One region of the Shewanella sp. W3-18-1 genome, then DNA from elsewhere that is predicted to be linked to it. Evidence: predicted binding sites of a transcription regulator. Region 1 holds the regulator's gene; the other holds the start of a gene.

What was found. The regulator NrdR, encoded in region 1, represses ribonucleotide reductase genes. The targets are predictions, from matches to a motif close to AAACACNANATNTNGTGTTT.
Region 2: the regulator NrdR is predicted to act here: its motif matches at 8,088-8,107, upstream of nrdD (anaerobic ribonucleoside-triphosphate reductase).

The regions. Positions count from the first base shown of each region.
Region 1 is NC_008750.1:1,389,478-1,399,602, reverse strand. It holds gene ribBA (bifunctional 3,4-dihydroxy-2-butanone-4-phosphate synthase/GTP cyclohydrolase II) at 1-819, opposite strand, end outside; gene SPUTW3181_RS06365 (riboflavin synthase) at 885-1,541, opposite strand; gene ribD (bifunctional diaminohydroxyphosphoribosylaminopyrimidine deaminase/5-amino-6-(5-phosphoribosylamino)uracil reductase RibD) at 1,553-2,707, opposite strand; gene nrdR (transcriptional regulator NrdR) at 2,815-3,264, opposite strand; gene glyA (serine hydroxymethyltransferase) at 3,465-4,718, opposite strand; gene ettA (energy-dependent translational throttle protein EttA) at 4,908-6,575, shown strand; gene SPUTW3181_RS06340 (LysR family transcriptional regulator) at 6,720-7,661, opposite strand; gene SPUTW3181_RS06335 (MBL fold metallo-hydrolase) at 7,857-8,780, shown strand; gene SPUTW3181_RS06330 (DsbA family protein) at 8,935-9,636, shown strand; gene SPUTW3181_RS06325 (nuclear transport factor 2 family protein) at 9,629-10,125, shown strand, end outside.
Region 2 is NC_008750.1:2,908,391-2,918,515, forward strand. It holds gene btsR (two-component system response regulator BtsR) at 1-244, shown strand, start outside; gene SPUTW3181_RS13355 (carbon starvation protein A) at 407-1,855, shown strand; gene SPUTW3181_RS13360 (VF530 family DNA-binding protein) at 1,994-2,362, shown strand; gene SPUTW3181_RS13365 (FlxA-like family protein) at 2,515-2,967, shown strand; gene SPUTW3181_RS13370 (hypothetical protein) at 3,062-3,853, opposite strand; gene ribA (GTP cyclohydrolase II) at 4,025-4,636, opposite strand; gene SPUTW3181_RS13380 (YibL family ribosome-associated protein) at 4,892-5,248, opposite strand; gene nrdG (anaerobic ribonucleoside-triphosphate reductase-activating protein) at 5,363-5,824, opposite strand; gene nrdD (anaerobic ribonucleoside-triphosphate reductase) at 5,940-8,057, opposite strand; gene SPUTW3181_RS13395 (hypothetical protein) at 8,325-9,014, opposite strand; gene rssA (patatin-like phospholipase RssA) at 9,101-10,063, opposite strand.

The DNA.
Region 1 (10,125 bases):
GAGTGGCCAGCTGCGTTGCTGATCGCGCTCTGAGTGGAGTAAATCGTTGAAAGTATTTTGCAAATGCACGCGCACCAAACAATCTTCTTTCACCTCTCCTTTGACTAAGGCGAAATGCAGTTGATTGTCGATTGTGTCTCTAAAAGTCACCATGTCAAACTCGCCGAAACGGGTCGGTAGTTTGCATTTAGCTTCGCGCACAACCGTGGTTTCTTTGGTATTGCGATACTCGATTAAAGCCGCGATAGTGCCTATTTTGATGCCATGCAACTCGGAGAAAATCTCTAAATCTGGGCGACGTGCCATAGTGCCGTCTTCGTTTAAAATTTCAACGATAACGCCAGATGGTTCAAGTCCCGCAAGACGGGCTAAATCACAGCCTGCTTCAGTGTGGCCAGCGCGGGTTAATACGCCGCCGTCCTGTGCCATTAACGGGAAGATATGCCCAGGTTGCACTAAATCAGCCGCTTTAGCGTCTTTAGCCACAGCCGTTTTTACCGTTACAGCGCGATCGTGGGCCGAAATACCAGTTGTCACACCTTCAGCCGCTTCAATAGAAACCGTAAAGTTAGTCGAGAACTGAGCGTTATTATTCGTCACCATTAAAGGCAGATTTAACTGCTGGCAACGGGCTTTAGTCATGGTCTGGCAAATGAGTCCACGGCCATATTTGGCCATAAAGTTAATCGCTTCTGGCGTGACCATTTCGGCCGCCATGATCAAATCACCTTCGTTCTCTCTATCTTCGTCATCCATCAAAATAACCATTTTGCCTTGACGAATATCTTCGATGATCTCTTCTATACTGTGCAGCGCCATTGTAGGACCTTTATAATGTGACTTGTTATGAAATTTTATCTCTTAGCAGAACGATTGCCAGTGCACTAACGCACAAACCCGGCACGGGCTAACATTTCCATGGTGACGCCACCGCTCTTGCTGTCTTTGCCATCATAATTCATCAAGCGTTCAAGATAACGGGCGATTAAATCCACTTCGATATTCACCTTATCGCCCGCTTGCAGGTCGATTAAGGTGGTTTCACCTGCGGTATGGGGCACTATGGTCAAGCGGAATCGACTGCCGTCCACTTCGTTCACCGTCAGACTCACGCCGTCAATGGTAATGGAACCTTTGTGGGCTATGTAACGCCCAAGCTCTGCGGGTGCGGCTAACCAAAACTCGATGGCTTGCCCACGCACTAAGCGTTGCTCAACCGTTGCAATACCGTCCACATGGCCGCTGACCATATGGCCACCTAAACGCGTGGTGGGAGTAACGGCCTTTTCAAGATTCACTTTAGTGCCCACTTTATAGTTGGCAAACCCGGTTAGACTCACTGTTTCTGCTGAAACATCAGCCACATAACCGTCGGCTAGTTGCTGCACAACCGTTAAGCACACGCCATTGGTGGCAATACTGTCGCCTAAACGCACATCGGTTAAATCCAGTTTGCCGCTCGCCACGGTAAGACGAATATCATCGCCTTTACGCTCCAGTTTTCGCAGGATGCCAACGGCTTCAATAATCCCAGTAAACATGGTTAACTCACTTAATTAAATAAAGAAGTATCAAGCTTAACACTCAAGGTTAAACGGGTATCAGGCCCTATTTTGCGCTCATCGACCAACGTGAGTGCAGGAATGTGTGCCATGGTTTGATAATCGGGCAGTTGCAGCAGATTACGACCATGCCCACCGAGGATTTTCATCGCTTGGTATAGCACTAACTCATCGGCAAGCCCCTCTGCTAAAAAAGCGCCCGCTAAGGTTGCCCCCGCTTCCACCAGCACGTGATTACAGCTTTGGCCTAAATAGCTTAATAGTTCAGGAAGCGAGACGCGACCTTCAATTGCAGGTAACAGGAGGCAACTCACATGGGAGGGCAATTGTGCTTGAAAGTCTGCGGGATAAGCCACGGTCGAGACCAAGAGTATCGGCGATACAATAGCCAAACATGCAGCAGATAACGGCAAACGGGCGCGACTGTCGAGTATGACTCTTAATGGCTGAAGTAATTGCGCCTCGGTTACCCTGTCTTTTAAGCTACCAAGCTCTTGATAACGCACATTAAGCAAAGGATCGTCTGCCAGTATGGTTTCGATCCCCGTAACTAGCGCGCAGGAACGTAAGCGTAAGCGCTGCACATCCCGGCGCGATTCTGGGCCAGTTATCCATTTAGACACACCATTAGACAGCGCAGTTTTTCCATCAAGACTTGCGGCTAATTTTACCGTAACTCTGGGTAAACCTGATTCCATCCGCTTCATAAAGCCTAAATTTAAGGCATAGGCTTCATCGCGATGTAATCCCACATCCACTTCAATGCCGGCGTCGCGCAGCATTTGAATACCGCGCCCCCCCACTTGCGGATTTGGATCTTCTACCGCCACCACCACACGTTTAACGCCAATATTGATCAGCGCCAAGGCGCAGGGCGGTGTGCGACCATAATGACTGCATGGCTCTAAGGTGACATAGGCTGTTGCGCCGCGGGCGCGTTCACCAGCCATACGTAGCGCATGCACTTCGGCGTGGGGTTCACCCGCTTTTTGATGATAACCTTCACCGATGATTTGGTTATCTTTAACGATAACGCAGCCCACACTAGGATTGGGCCGAGTGGTATAAAAGCCTTTGCGTGCCAATTGAATCGCGCGGCTCATCATTTGAATATCGAGTGCGGACCAAGTTATGTTCAAGCTCATGTTCAACCCTGTTGTTAAAGGTTTCGGCTTTCACCTGTCTTATAAATCTGTTTTTTACGTCTGCGACAACTGCACGTCAACCTTCTAAGGCGACAAAAGCTGAATAACTACTTTTGCAGTTTGGCGATGGCTTCGCCAAATTCAGACACGTCTTCGAAGGCGCGGTATACGGAAGCAAAACGTATATAGGCAACTTTATCGAGGTTCATCAATTGTTCCATCATCAAGTTACCCACCATTTCTGACGGCACTTCCCGCTCGCCCGTGGCGCGCAGAGTGGACTTGATTTTGCTGAGCGCTTGCTCGATTTCATCCATAGACACAGGACGTTTTTCAACGGCGCGCAACATTCCACTTTGGAGTTTTTCTTCATCGAAGGGTTGGCGTGAACCATCGCGCTTGATCACCCTAGGCATGACTAACTCGGCACCTTCAAAGGTGGTAAATCTTTCATGGCATTCGGTGCATTCTCGGCGACGGCGCACTTGATGGCCTTCCGCCACTAATCGAGAATCGATGACTTTAGTATCTGTCGCGCTGCAAAATGGACAATGCATTGAGCCTCCTGCCAGTGAATGACGTAAAGCCGTTGGCTTTACTATGTTATCTAAGGTTAGCCTGTTTGGTTTAAGTCTAAGATTTTAGCAATAAAAATGGCCGCTTAATGCGGCCATGGGATTTTATCCTATTTATGGGCTGAGGTTAACCATCTGATGCTTGTTAGGCTCAGCACCACAAAAAGGAGACTATTTACAGATTAACCGTAAACAGGGAAGCGTGCGCACAGTGCCAATACTTGGCCTTTAACACGCTCAATCACTGCAGGATTGTTAGCATCATCAAGGATGTCACAAATCCAGCCGGTCAGCTCTTTCGATTCCGCTTCTTTAAAGCCGCGGCGCGTAATGGCTGGCGTACCGATACGCACACCTGATGTCACAAAGGGTGAACGTGGATCATTTGGCACTGAGTTTTTGTTCACGGTAATGTTAGCACTACCTAAGGCGGCATCGGCTTCTTTACCCGTTAAGTCACGACCAATCAGGTCAACTAGCATTAAGTGGTTGCTGGTTCCGCCAGAGACGATTTTGTAACCGCGCTCAAGGAACACTTCAACCATAGCTTTAGCGTTGTTAACCACTTGCTGTTGGTAAACTTTAAATTCTGGCTCTAGGGCTTCTTTGAACGCCACCGCTTTACCAGCGATAACGTGCATCAATGGGCCACCTTGACCGCCTGGGAATACCGCAGAGTTCAACTTTTTGTACAAGTCTTCATCGTCAGCAGCAGATAAGATCACGCCACCACGAGGACCCGCTAAGGTTTTGTGGGTCGTAGATGTCACAACGTGCGCGTGTGGTACTGGGTTTGGATAAACGCCCGCAGCAATAAGACCGGCAACGTGCGCCATATCAACAAATAGGTAAGCACCTATTTTATCTGCGATTTCACGCATTTTTGCCCAGTCAACGATACCTGAATAGGCAGAGAAACCGCCGATCATCATCTTAGGCTTGTGTTCTATGGCAATACGTTCCATCTCTTCGTAGTCAATTTTGCCAGACTCGTCGATACCGTAAGGAATGATGTTGTACAGTTTGCCAGAGAAGTTAACGGGTGAACCGTGGGTCAAGTGACCACCGTGGGCTAAGTTCATGCCCAATACGGTATCGCCAGGTTTTAACAATGCCATGTAAACAGCGCTGTTTGCCTGTGAACCTGAATGAGGTTGTACGTTAGCGTAAGTTGCGCCAAACAGTTGTTTAGCACGTTCAATCGCTAAGGTTTCAACTACGTCCACATACTCACAACCACCGTAGTAACGCTTGCCTGGATAGCCTTCAGCGTACTTATTGGTTAACTGTGAACCTTGCGCTTCCATCACGCGTGGACTGGTGTAGTTTTCAGAAGCAATCAGCTCAATATGCTCTTCTTGACGCAGAGTTTCATTCTGAATTGCGTTAAACAGTTCCGGATCATAATCTGCGATATTCATATCTTTTTTCAGCATTGCTTACTCCAGCTGCCAATTCTTATAGGTAGGGTTGCGCGGTATTCTACTCGGATCGTGACCACAATCCCAGTATTTGAAACATGAAATTCCTGCAGATAGTGCTTGAACTTGGCTCATTGTCGAGTTGAGTTCGGCGCGCAATCGAGTAGAATTAGCCGCATCATTAGTCACTTAAGATAGAGAAAAATGGCTCAGTTTGTTTACAGCATGCTGCGAGTGGGTAAAGTTGTTCCACCTAAGAAGCAGATCCTTAAAGATATTTCTTTAAGCTTTTTCCCCGGTGCCAAAATTGGCGTATTAGGCCTCAACGGTTCAGGTAAATCCACCCTACTGCGCATTATGGCGGGTATCGACACCGAAATTGAAGGTGAAGCGCGCCCAATGCCGGGCCTCAAGATTGGTTACCTGCCGCAGGAGCCTAAACTCGATCCGACACAAACCGTGCGTGAAGCGATTGAAGAAGCGGTTTCTGAAGCCAAAAACGCCTTAAAACGCTTAGACGAAGTTTATGCTGCCTACGCAGAACCCGATGCAGACTTCGATGCCCTTGCCAAAGAACAAGGCGAACTCGAAGCCATTATTCAAGCCCAAGATGCCCATAACTTAGAGCATATCCTCGAGCGCGCCGCTAACGCCCTGCGTCTGCCGGATTGGGATGAGAAAATCGAAGTGTTATCGGGTGGTGAACGTCGCCGCGTGGCGATTTGTCGCTTGCTGCTTGAAAAGCCAGAAATGCTACTCCTCGACGAACCCACCAACCACTTGGATGCTGAGTCCGTGGCATGGCTTGAGCACTTCCTGCAGGAATATGCCGGTACTGTGGTCGCGATTACCCATGACAGATACTTCCTCGACAATGCTGCTGGCTGGATTTTAGAACTCGACCGCGGTGAAGGTATCCCATGGGAAGGTAACTATTCTTCATGGCTTGAGCAAAAAGATGCACGCTTAAAGCAAGAATCTGCCGCAGAAAGCGCCCGTCAAAAAACCATTGCGAAAGAATTAGAATGGGTGCGCCAAGGCGCTAAAGGCCGTCAGTCTAAGGGCAAAGCCCGTATGGCGCGCTTTGAAGAACTGAATACTAACGATTACCAAAAACGCAACGAAACCAACGAGCTGTTTATTCCGCCCGGACCGCGTTTAGGTGACAAAGTTATTGAAGTGAATAACCTGACTAAGTCCTATGGTGACCGCGTCCTTATTGATAATCTGTCGTTTTCTGTGCCTAAGGGCGCTATCGTCGGCATTATCGGTGCCAACGGTGCGGGTAAATCGACGCTATTCCGCATGCTATCCGGCGCAGAAACGCCAGACAGCGGCACCATTGAATTAGGTGAAACCGTACAACTGGCATCGGTTGAGCAGTTCCGCGATTCGATGAATGATAAAAACACTATCTGGCAAGAAATTTCCGGTGGCCAAGACATCATGCGCATCAACAACATGGAAATCCCGAGCCGTGCCTACGTGGGCCGCTTTAACTTCCGTGGTGCGGATCAGCAAAAAATCATCGGTACACTATCGGGCGGTGAGCGTAACCGCGTGCATTTAGCCAAACTGCTGCAAGCGGGCGGTAACGTCTTGTTACTCGACGAACCGACCAACGACTTAGACGTTGAAACCCTGCGCGCATTGGAAGAAGCGATTCTGGAATTCCCAGGTTGCGCTATGGTGATTTCCCATGACCGTTGGTTCCTCGACCGTATCGCGACCCACATTCTGGATTATCGTGACGAAGGCCAAGTGAACTTCTACGAAGGTAACTACACCGAATACTCGGCATGGCTGAAAAACACCTATGGCGCCGATGTGGTTGAGCCACACCGCTTGAAATATAAGCGGATGATAAAGTAAATCTAGAATCTAGAATCTAGAATCTAGACAAGTGTAAATCTGAGGAGTTTAACTCAAAAAGGTTAAGCTCCTTTTTATTCCATTCAATTTAGGGCGTGAATTTTTCGCTATTTCAAACTGGCACTATTTCAAACTGGCACTATTTCAATTCAAGCTGGCAAAGTAGGCCACCAGCATATCCATCATCACTCTTAAGGCGGGCTGCATATGTTTGCGGGATTGATACACGCCATACACACCGAGGGATTGAGGCATGAACTCAGTTAATAAAGGCACTAACTGGCCCGAATCTAAATAGGGTTTCGCCGCCCATAGCGGTTGCATCGCAATCCCCTCGCCCGCCAGCGTGGCATTAAGCACCACCATGGAATCATTGGCGCTAAAATTACCATTCACTGGCACATTAAACGCCTGCCCTTGGTTTAACTTAGACTCGGGGTTCAGCGCCTGAGCCTGTTTCGCCCCTACATCGGTTTGATAAAAGCGCCACATCACATCGCCAAAATAGGAATAGGTTAAGCAGTTATGCTGAGTTAAATCTTCGGGATGCAGCACGGCGGCGCGCGCGGCAAGATAACTCGGTGCGGCGCACACCACAGACTCACATTCACCCAAGCGCCTCGCGATAAGATTAGGGTCAAGCTCATTAGTGATACGAATAGCCAAATCAATTCGCTCAGCAACCAGATCGACGGTTTGGCTGCTCACGTGGAAATTCACGCTCGCCTGCGGATAACTGGCTAAATATTGGCGCACTACAGGCGCTAAAATCTGATGTGCCATAAATTGTGAGCAGCTAATGCGAAGCAATCCCCGCGGGATCGTCACACCAGCATGACTGACCGCCGGTACTTCGTTAGCCAGTTCGAGCAGTCGATGGCAATAATCCAGCACTTGCTCACCCGCAGGCGTTAAACTGAGGCTACGCGTCGAGCGATGCAACAACCTAGCACCAGACCAGTCTTCCATTTCGCTCAAATAACGGGTCACCATAGAGCGTGACATGTCTAAAGCATTAGCGGCGCTGATCATGCTGCCGCGCTCAACAATAGTCACAAACACCTTAGCCGCTTCGAGTCTGTCCATTACCTATCTCCACTCACTTTCAATCACTCAAAGACTCATTTATAGACTCAAGAACGCACGGTAATTCGTCCGATTGATGCAACAAACATGGGCATTTTAACGCATTTATCTAGTGGTTTTTGCAACCTATACTTTACTCACTTTTGCAACAACTGCAAATCAACGACTTAAATCTTGAATATAAGTGAGCCACAAATGAACACATCGACCTATGCAATACGCAACACAGTTAACGCCACATTGAAGGCCTCATCTAACATCAGCCTAGCTGCCACTTTGCTGCTGGCGGGGCTCAGTGCAGTCAATGCTGCGCCATTGCAAGTGAGCCATTTTAATCCGGGCGAAAATAGCATCTTTGCCGTGTCATCAAGCTTTATCAGCGGCGAACACGAAATGATGTTAGTCGATGCGCAATTTCAAAATAACGATGCCCAAACATTGGTTGATACCATTAAGGCCAGCGGTAAAAAACTGACTCAGGTGTATATCAGCCATAGCGATCCTGACTTTTATTTCGGTTTAGCCGTGATTAAAAAGAATTTCCCCGATGCAGAAATTGTCGCCACTCAAACCACTGTCGATGCCATTAAAGCCTCAATGGAGGGCAAGCTCGCTTACTGGGGACCGATTTTAAAAGACAATGCACCAAAGGAATTAGTGTTACCTAAGGCGATTCACAGTGACACTTTCACTATCGACGGTGAGCAAGTGATTATCAAAGGTTTTAATGATAAACACCCTAAACACACTTTCCTGTGGGTGCCATCGGCAAAAACCATTACAGGTGGCGTAGAAGTATTTGATAACACGCATGTTTGGATGGCTGACACTCAAACTGCCTCTGAGCGTCAAGAATGGCTAGCCCATTTAGATGCAATGGAAAAACTGTTGCCGACTACCGTTATCCCAGGGCACTACTTAGGCGAAGCGCGATTTGATACCCGCGCCATTGGTTTTACCCGTGAATATGTGAAAGCCTTTGAAGTCGCAGCAAAAGCCTCAAAAGATTCAGCCGAATTAATCCAAAAGATGCTGGCGCTATACCCACAAATGCCAGCCGATGCAGGGCTTGAGATCAGCGCCAAAGTTTACATGGGCGAAATGACCTGGCCTATGTAAGCCCAACACACTTTGTAGATCATTTTGTAGATACAGGCACGTAAGTAACTACGTGCCTCTTACACTGTACCAACCTAACAATTTTAATCGATGATTTTAAAAGGCTTTTAGTAACTAACTTAAGTGCTATTTAAGCCCCAAAAGGTTTAACACTATGACTCACCCAACGGCTCATTTAGCAAATTCAACCAACAGCACTCCAGAAACCAAAACGCGCACTCTGCACGCCATTATCGACCCTTTATGTGGTTGGTGCTATGCGGCAGCGCCACTGCTTGATGCTGCAGCAAAAGCAGGGTTTACCATTAAGCTGCACGGCGGCGGTATGCTCACGGGCCCAAGACGCAAACAAATAGATGTTAACTGGCGCGACTATGTTATGCCCCACGATTTGCGTATTGCTGAGCTAACCGGCCAGCCTTTTGGCGAAAACTACTTTAATGGTTTGCTGCGCGATACAACAATCCTACTCGACTCGGCGCCGCCCATTAAAGCCATGCTGGCAGTCGATGCTATGGGCGGCGACAGTTTGGCCTATCTACACTCAGTACAACTGGCCCATTACCGTGATGGCCACAGTGCTAGTGATAAAGGCAATCTCACAAGATTAGCCACAGTGCAGGGATTTAGCCCCAACGCCTTCGCAGCACAATATGCGCAAGCTGAAGACAAACTCGATAAGCATATAGTCGAATCACGGGCGCTGCTCAACCAGATAGGTGGCCAAGGCTTTCCTTCGATAGCGATAGAGGCTGATAACGGCAAAATAATCGCCATTAATATCAACCGCTTTTATGGCAAACCCGCCCAGTGGTTAAGCTACCTTAAAGATCAATTTGGTGATCAAAATGAATAACCCTGATACGGCAATAACCACGCAAACCCAAAAGCATATGATTGAAAAACAGGACTCACAGGCACATTTAACCACTGAAGCCATATTATTAAGGCAAACCGAGGATAATCTCGCCATCGTAAAAAGTACCTACGAAGGACAAAATTCAGCCGAAAACGCCCGTAATCTGAAACAAGCGTTGGCGGAAGATGCGCGCTGGACTGAGGCGGTTGGGTTTCCCTATGCAGGTACTTACATAGGTTTTAGCGATATAGCCAACAATGTATTTGATAGACTAGGAAGCGAATGGGATAACTATCGCGTCATTATTGAAGACTATGTCGCTCAAGGAAATAAAGTATTTGCCTACGGTACTTATAGCGGTCGTTATGTAAAAACGGGCAAAACCTTTAGCGCACGAGTTGCTCATCTTTGGCAATTACATCAAGGTAAAATCATCAGCTTTGAACAGTTTGTGGATAGCCAATCCGTTATCAATGCCATGCAATA
Region 2 (10,125 bases), 1.5 Mb from region 1:
TGATTTAAGTGGGATCCATGTGGCTTGCACAAAAGGCAAAGTCCATACCCAATTAACCTTAAAAGTACTCGAAGAAAAAACACCACTCGTGCGTTGTCATCGTCAGTACTTAATCGCACCTAAGGCCATTGCTGAAATTGAATTATTGGATACTGGAGCAGAAGTCACAACACATTCAGGGGGGAAAGTGCCTGTGTCACGTCGTTATCTTAAGAGTTTAAAACAGCTTTTTGGTTTCCAATAACCCACAAGCGTACCTCTCCATCTAAAGACTGATGTTGACAAAAAACCGCTCAAGCCATCCTATTGCCGCTGACCCTACATTTTCGACCACTAAGTAAGATTGCACTGTTTTATGTAAACAACTTGTTTACACTCCTCGCAACTCAAATGGGGAGATAACAAAATGATGTGGTTCCTACTCTGTGTCGGTTTATTGATCGGCGGTTACTTTATTTACGGTGCTTTTGTCGAAAAGGTTTTCGGTATCAACGCTAAACGTCAAACACCTGCGTTTACTCAAACTGACGGTGTTGACTATGTACCTATGTCTAAGGGTAAAGTCTATTTAATCCAATTACTGAACATTGCTGGTGTTGGTCCGATATTTGGTCCTATCCTCGGCGCACTCTATGGTCCAGCAGCAATGTTATGGATTGTCATAGGGTGTATTTTTGCTGGTGCTGTACACGACTACTTCTCAGGTATGTTGTCGGTCCGTAACGGTGGTCAATCCGTACCTAACCTAGCGGGTAAATACCTCGGTAAGAGCGCAAAACATTTTATGAATGTGTTTGCCATCATCCTATTGTTGCTCGTTGGTGTGGTATTTATCTCTGCACCTGCAGGGCTACTAGGCAAGCTAACAGGCTGGGATGTCAGCATCTTCGTTGGTATTATCTTCTGTTATTATCTGATCGCTACCGTTGTCCCCGTAGATAAAATTATCGGCCGCCTGTACCCCTTCTTTGGTGCGCTACTGTTTTTCATGTCATTTGGTCTTGCCTTCGCGATTATTTTATCAAGCGAGCATACTTTACTGCCTAATGTACAAGCAGGAGATTTCTTCCAAAACTTAAACCCTAAAGATATGCCACTTTGGCCTGCATTGTTTATCACTATCGCATGTGGCGCGATTTCCGGTTTTCATGCAACCCAGTCGCCGCTAATGGCACGTTGTGTCGAAAATGAAACCAATGGCCGCTTCGTGTTCTTTGGTGCCATGATTGGTGAGGGCATCATTGCATTACTATGGTGTGCAATTGCTCTATCCTACTTCGGTGGTGTAGAAGGTCTTAGCACTGGCATGGCGGGGAACCCTGCTAACGTAGTATATGAAGCCTCAACGGGTTTACTCGGTGCAGTTGGTGGCTTTATGGCAATCCTAGGTGTCATTATTCTACCTATTACTTCTGGTGATACGGCCTTCCGCTCAGCTCGCCTGATCTTGGCTGAATTCTTTAAAATGCCACAAGTTGCGCTGCCAAAACGCTTAGTGTTAGCTATCCCATTGTTTATTATTGGTGGCATGCTGACTCAAGTCGATTTTGGTGTGATTTGGCGTTACTTCGGCGTCGCAAACCAAGCGACGGCAGTATTAATGTTATGGACGGCTTCTGCTTACCTATTACGCCATAATAAACTGCACTGGATCACAACAATTCCAGCAATGTTTATGACAACCGTGGTTATCACCTTCCTGCTAAACTCAGCCACCTTAGGTGCGGGTTTGCCAATGACCCTATCAACCGTTGCGGGCGTAATTTCAACCTTAGTCATCACTGGTCTACTGATAGTGAAAATGAAAGGTAAAGGTGAAATTGATAACGAGTCAGAACTACCAGACGAAGCCTAAGTTTATCGCTTCACGTCTAAATGGATAATACTAAACAGGCACTATTACAGTGCCTGTTTTTATGTTAGCAAATACGCCTCTAATTCTGCCTATAAAACTGTTATAATCTCGACCATAGTTCATTGCAATATACAGAATATGACTCAAGCAAATAACCCACTACACGGCATTAAACTCGAAACCATAGTGACTGATTTAGTCGAGCGTTACGGCTGGGAAGAATTAGGTGAGAGAATACAAATCCGTTGTTTTACCCATGATCCCAGCATTAAATCTAGCCTGCGTTTTTTAAGAAAAACCGACTGGGCAAGGGAGAAAGTAGAATACTTATACCTAAAAGCCAATAAGCTACCTTTACCCCCACCGAAAAATGTAACCGCTACTGCTCCTAAAAAAGCGAGCAAGATTCATTCGGCCAATCAAGGGCAGACTATAAAAACATCTGTCCAAAATAAGTCTCAACCTACTGATGATATCAACAGCCACATATGGGGTAAGAAAAACTAAGTCGCTGTCACTTTATTTCTAGCTTTGGCCCTTATTACATCAGGGCTACCTTCTTAACGATTATGTTGCGCATAAAAAATGACTTCAGTATCTTAATTCCCTGCCGATAACAAGTTGAGTATTGTCATATCAGGCGTAATTAGGAGCCCTCGATGAATATTAATGGATTAAACAATGCGGCAAGTGGCACTATATTTAAACCCGTTTCCAGTGCTTATATTGCCATATCTCCAACATCATCTGCCGCCACGACAGATAGCACTGAAGAGAATAGCAGCCAAGATACTGTATCAATCTCCAATGCTGGTCGTACGGCTTTAGCCACCGATTTTGGCTCCGCACTAAGAGAAAGTAACGCAGAGAAAAAACAACAAGCCGAAGCCGCTGAATCAGAAAAAGCCACCTCTCCAATTGATCAACAAATCGAACGGATAAAAGAGCAGATAAAAGCCTTGCAAGAAATGCTAGCAAAGCTTGAAGGTGATAATTCAGAAGCGGCTGAGCAACAACGCAAGCTGATCCAAGAGCAAATATTACAGCTTAGTAGTCAAATAGCTGTCTTAATGGATAAGAAGATGCGGGATGCACAGAAATCGGCAGGGTAATAGCTATGTTTAAAAAATAGCGGTTAAGATGTTAACTTTTTAGCGCTTTGACGGGGTTTCAAGTGTGTAGAAGTGAATTAGAACTGGATTAATATTAAATAGGAAAACTAAATAATAAACGCCAAATGCTTAATCCATCACCTGTGCGATAACTTAAGCCAATTCGGTCGATACTGAGTAAATCTGCACCTATAGGCTTAGAAAAAGCAAAGGTCGCACCCAGTTCATAACTCCCCGAAACTACCGTATCCTGTTCACTATCACTACTGAAATTGAGTGCATTAAAATACCAATAACCGAGTACAAATAGTCTGGGTTGAACTTGGATATTTTGCCATTGCCAACGAGGTGAAAGCCCTATATCAATACCAGTTTGTAGTACTGCAAATTGGTCTGTGAGATGACCAAGTCGCTCACTATAGCCAGCAAAATGTAATCTCGATACCCAAACACTCTCTTCTCCACCCAGAGTAAAATCATATAAGGTACTTATACCTGTCGCTAAAATTGCCACATTCTCACTGGTATCGAAGTTTGTTCCAAAACCCACATCAAAATAGGCCTCCATACGCGTGTTTTCACTTGCCTGCCAATGGTGCTCAATACCTGGAGTGACCGTCATAGTCCCAACGGATGAAGGAAATTCACCTTCGGTGAGATCTTGGGCTAAATAATCAAAAAAACCAAAGGAGAGAGGCAAGCGTAGCCATGTTTGGCTGTCATTGTCTTTTTGAAAATCGAAGGAAAGCGGAACGCTCACAACCGTGGCATTTTGTTCTGCCGCTCGATAAACCCCTGTGCCAAGGTAGCTACCAAAAGCATATACAGAATTAGGATTACTCTGATTTTCTGCGGCTAAATGATTGCTCGTTGGTGAAGAAGGGATGAAATCTTGCTCTGATAGATAGGCCTGCGCCAACGTCACATTAGGAATAAGGCTCCCTAATAGCCACGCCGACACAGGTAAATTTTTTAAGTATAACCGGCTAAAAAAAGGGCTCAATTGACTTAAACCATCCTAGTTTATATGACTTAACCGGTTATTAGCTCAAAACACTCAGTCTTCATCTACAAAATGATACTCGGACATCATATGGCCTAGCTCTGTGGATTTGGTTTTTAAATAGGCTTCGTTATAACGGTTTTTGCCCACTTGCAGAGGAACTCGTTCAACGACTTCTATACCAAACTCTTTCATCGCTTTGACTTTGCGCGGATTATTGGTCATTAAACGTACGTGCTTCACACCAATCTGCTCAAGCATGGGTTTGATCATATCGTACTTACGCATATCCGCAGGAAAACCTAATTGCTCGTTTGCTTCAACCGTATTTGCACCTTTATCTTGTAACTCATAGGCGCGGATCTTATTCAACAAGCCAATTCCACGGCCTTCTTGACGTAAATATAAAATAAAACCGCAACCTGTTTCGGCAATATTTTGCATAGCCGTTTGTAGCTGAAAACCACAGTCACAACGCAGGCTAAATAGCGCATCACCAGTCAAACATTCTGAATGGATACGGCCTAAAACAGGCTCATCAGCACTAAGTGTTCCAAAGGTGAGTGCGACATGCTCTTTGCCTGTTTCTGTATCTTCAAAACCATGCATAGCAAACACACCCCAAGGAGTGGGTAACTTTGACGTCGCGACATATTTTATCGACATGACATAACCTTAACGACAACTCTCATTCCATGAGACGAAGAAACATCCCTAAAAACAAAACTAAGTTAGGCTCTTAAGCAACGAGCACCGTATTTTAAAGTGTATTGGGCAATCCATTCAATCAACTGCAATATAAATCAGGTTTGATTATATCTGATTGCCGACCTGACAATGAGGGAAGTAGCATATCATCGACACTCGAATCTATACTTGTTCTCCCCTATTTACTTGTGCCAGATTTACGTATCTTGAGTCTTAAAACTTCGCAGGAGCGTAACCCGTCACTTCGGTTAATCCCATCTCACGGCCGAGAGCCGTCATTGGGTGAACCACAACCAGACCCTTAACGGACTTTTTCAATTGCCCCATGTCCGCTTGTTCTGCTTTAGTCAACGCTCGATGAAAAGGCAGATGTTTAATATCATCTCCCTGCTTATGCAATAAGCGTGTATGTTGGCCTTTTACACTGCTAATTTGCTTAGTGACTGCAGCGATTTCGCGTTTGAACTGAGCAATAACAGCCTCATCACCTCGTTGTTCAGCCGCAGCAAGTTTACGACGAAATTTATCTAGCTTATCATTAAGCTGCTGCAGTTCTTGCTTTAAATTCATTCTGTTACCTTAAATTACCTATGTTAGCCACAGTAAAATCTTAGCCTAATTATGCTAGCATCTGTGTCAAGGCTTGGGATTATAACAGCAAGTTGCAGATCCTCGTTACCGCTTTTATAACAAACGTATGATCTGATTACTGCTACCTCGAAATGGTAAACTTGGATCCGCTAAACTTTGTTCAAATTTTCCATCAACCAGTACATCAATGTAAGTAAGCACAGCCTTTTGCTGTTCAGATAGGTCATCAAGTACATAACCTGTCCATAGCCAAATGTCTTTATTCTCACATTCGGCTTTGACCCGTTTAACTAAGGCTAATACCGCCTCAAGATTAGCGGGCAATAAAGGATCGCCCCCGGAAAGTGACAGGCCTCGGCGAACAATGCGCTTATCATTAAGATCCGCAATAATACGATCTTCCATTGCTTTATCAAAAGGATGACCAGATCGCACATCCCAAGTACTTTGATTATAGCAACCACGACACTGGTGCTCACAGCCCGAAACAAACAAGGTTGCCCGGGTTCCCGGACCATTGACCACATCGATGGGATAATATTGGTGATAATTCATGAACTCAGTCCTAGGTTCAACACCTTGAGCCAATTTAGACTAAAACACGCAACGCAGCAGAGTATTCTCGTACTGCGTTCCAAGGTCAGTTTAACAGAAGAATAATGCAAGATGGTTACAAGTGTTTGATCCTACGTTTTACCTCTTCCTGCTTACCATGGTTAAATGGTCTTGCGTCTGGGCTACCTAAATAACCACAAACACGGCGAGTGACTGACACTCTGCTTGGCTCATGGTTACCACATTTCGGACAAGTAAACCCTTTACTTGTACAGCTAAATTCCCCAGTAAAACCACAGTCATAACATTCATCAATAGGCGTATTTGTCCCATAATAAGGTACGCGGCTATAACTGTAATCCCAGACATTTTCTAATGCTTCGAGGTTATGTTGCATATTGGGATATTCGCCGTAGCAAATAAACCCACCGCTAGCAATTGCCGGATAGGGCTGTTCAAAATCGATTTTGTCATAAGGGTTTACGTGTTTTTCTACATCTAAATGAAAACTATTAGTGTAATAGCCTTTATCAGTGACGCCTGCCACTACACCATATTGCTTCGCATCCAATTTGCAGAAACGACTACAAAGGCTCTCACTGGGCGTACTATATAAGCTAAAACCATAACCTGTTTCTGCTTTCCAAGCATCAGTCGCAGCCTTGAGATAGGCAACTATCGCAATGGCCTTTTCCCGTAATTCAGTACTATCAAACACATGGGATTGAGTGCCATAGAGCGCATTAATGGTTTCATGTAATCCAATGTAACCTAATGAAATCGATGCTCTACCATTTTTGAAAATTTGCGCAATATCGTCATCAGCACGTAAACGCACACCGCAAGCCCCTTCCATATAAAGAATCGGTGCCACTCGTGCTTTTACGCCATTTAAGCGTTCGATACGTGTATCTAATGCTCTGCGGGCAAGTAATAGGCGTTCATCTAAAATACGGTAAAACTCGGCCTCATTACCATTGGCTTCTAAGGCGATACGGGGCAAGTTAAGACTCACCACACCGAGGTTATTTCGCCCTTCATGGACTAACTCACCATTTTCCTTATAAGTACCTAAAAAGCTACGACAACCCATTGGAGTTTTAAATGATCCCGTCACCTTTTCAACCTGTTCATAGTTGAGAATATCGGGATACATACGCATACTCGCGCATTTGAGTGCCATTTGTTTTACATCGTAATTGCAGTCTCCTGCCTTGTGGTTAATACCATCGCGAATGGCAAACACCAGCTTTGGAAATACGGCGGTTTTACGATTTTTACCGAGACCAGCCATACGCACTTTGAGCATAGATTGCTGAATGAGGCGTGATTCCCAAGAAGTCCCTAAGCCAAACCCAAAGGTGACAAATGGTGTCTGCCCATTGGCCGTGTGTAAAGTATTCACTTCATATTCAAGGGACTGAAAGGCATCATGGCATTCTTTTTCAGTTTGAGCAGTAGCAAATGCTTTGGCATCTTTAATCTGCCAATTCAACGCGACTTGGTAGTGTTTGTCATAACTTTTTGCCACGAAAGGGGCCAACACTTCATCAATGCGATTAATGGTCGTACCGCCATAAATATGGCTCGCGACTTGGGCGATGATCTGCGCAGTGACTGCGGTCGCGGTAGAAATTGACTTTGGAGTTTCAATCTCGGCATTACCCATTTTAAAGCCATGGGTCAGCATCCCCGCCAAATCAATGAGCATGCAGTTAAACATCGGGAAAAATGGCGAGTAATCGAGATCGTGGTAATGGATTTCACCCGCTTCATGGGCTGCCACAACGTCTTTTGGCAGAATATGACTCTTGGCATAATGCTTAGCCACGATGCCAGCCAGTAAATCACGTTGTGTTGGAATAACTTTTGAGTCTTTATTGGCATTTTCATTTAGCAGCGCGGCATTACTCTGTTCAACTAGACCACGGATCTCTAAATTTAATTTACTGGTCGCTTCGCGACAAATATCCCTGTCATGGCGATATTCAATATACACTCGAGCTAATGACTTATAAGGGCCTTCCATTAGCAAGTTTTCTACAGCATCTTGCAAATGATGAATATCAACTTCGGTTAATGAGGCAACACGTTGACTGACACAAGCAGCAACAGTCGCAGCATAGTCTTCATCCTCTATCCCAACCGAGTTTGCAGCGGCCATCACTGCATCTCTTATCCTTGTTTCATCAAAAGGTGTGCGGCAACCATCCCGCTTGATCACGACTGGCATTGTTCAGTTCCTCTCCATCCCGATTAAAATTAACACTACATATAGTGATTAAATAATCCATAAGCACAATATATAGCGTATTAAGCGGTATCAATGCTGAAACTTCCATGATCCAGATCATAGTTTCTAGGATAGAAGAAAAGAACAAATAAGAACTGTAGCAAAGCCCAATGATCTGAGCATCACACCTTGACCTAAGTCATAAAGCAGGCTATTGCACAGAAGTTGATAACATACTGGCTCTGCTCACAGTTATTCACTTTTTAATTAACGTTTTGCTAATGCTAAATAGCTACTTAATTGACCAGATGCAGATTGCTGAGCCCCAAGTGATGACGCTACTTGCATGGTTGATTTAAGCCCTTGCCAAAGTTGTTTTTGCTTGTCGGTCATAGGCGGTTCAGAGTTTATATACTCTGTTAATTGCCCAAATACCTTGGCGGCTTTTTGTGCTAATACTGGCGACTGGGCATCATCCATATTGGACAGCACACTTTTTGCATCGACTAAGGTGTTGATGAGTGAGCTATTAGGTGAATTTTTGGCGAGTGTTTTTAATTCATCATCCAAAAAATCCTGCAGTGATTGTTTGCTTGGCGTCTCCTTACTCGGCACTTTAATACCATTTTGAGATAAACGCTCTACCTGTGAATCGGATAAAATACCGTCCTGTTGTAATCGAGAAACTAGTGCAGGAATATCGGCAACGCTGAATTTGCCGTCAGCAAAAAAATCCTTCGACATTGCCTGAATTTTTTGAGCCCGTAGTGCTCGTGGGGATAAGGCAATCTCATCAGAACTTGCTTGGTCGGACTTAGTCACACTCGATTGGGTTTGTGTCGTTTCAGCACTAGCATCCGTTTTGGTTGTGCTAGCCTTTTGGCTGTTTACACCATAAGCATCAATGATGCTAGCACTGCTACGATTTAGGCTCAGAGTGTTTAAAATTGAATTCATTGTCAAAACTTCGGCGTCGATAAGTGATTTGCAATTTAAGCAAAAAATAGGCCAAACAATGAGTTGTAAAATAATGTATCAATAATTCATTCTCTATGCTCGTTTCCCCGCCATAATGCCGCTTCAATCAAATGAGCCACTTTCGCGACAGCAGCTTCACCAGCGGCAATCGCCTCACTGGCACGATGAAACTCCATTGTTCCTATCTCGGCCACTTCGGGTACGATACAAATATCGGGAGGATCACCCATTAAACGCGATCGCTTATGCCTTTGCTCTAAAATACCCATTGATTGCGACATCACAGCAATCATGCCCGGATTAGATTTGGTACCAAGGGAAAACTTATCCGTCAAACTACTCACATATTCTCTGCCACGGGCAAATAAATCCATAAATCCCGTATCCTGTCTAGCAGGCAAATCCATTTCTCCTTGAGTGGCCTTATGACTTGTCATATTAACAGGCAAAACCTGTAATCGTCCCGGATGATATCCATTTAAATCAACGGCAATCACAATATCGACCCCCATTGCACGACTCACCGACACGGGAACAGGATTTACCACTGCACCATCCACTAACCAGCGTTCACCTTGTCGAACGGGTGCTAGAATACCGGGCATAGAACAAGAAGCCCTAACCGCTTGGCGTAAATCCCCATGGCGAAACCAAATCTCTTGCCCTGAATATAAATCGGTTGCCACAGCAGCAAACGGACGATTAAGCTCCTCAATCTTCACATCACCAATACGGGATTGCAGTACATCGAAGACTTTATCGCCACCAATCAAGCCCCCTTTTCGCCAACGAATATCCATCAATCCTAAAACATCCCAACTGGAAAAGCTTCGTACCCATTCTTCAAGTTCAGGTAAATGGTCATGGGCGTATGCGGCACCAACTAACGCCCCTATAGAACAGCCCGCAACTTTATCAGGCTTAACCCCCATAGCCGCTAGTCCATTTAATACACCAATATGTGCCCACCCTTTTGCCGCTCCACTACCTAAGGCAATACCAATAGTGGGTGACGTTCCCCTTACCATAAAATGCTTCCTCTTTACTGACCGATACACAGAATAACCTAAGTTTCCATCACATCGGCTGT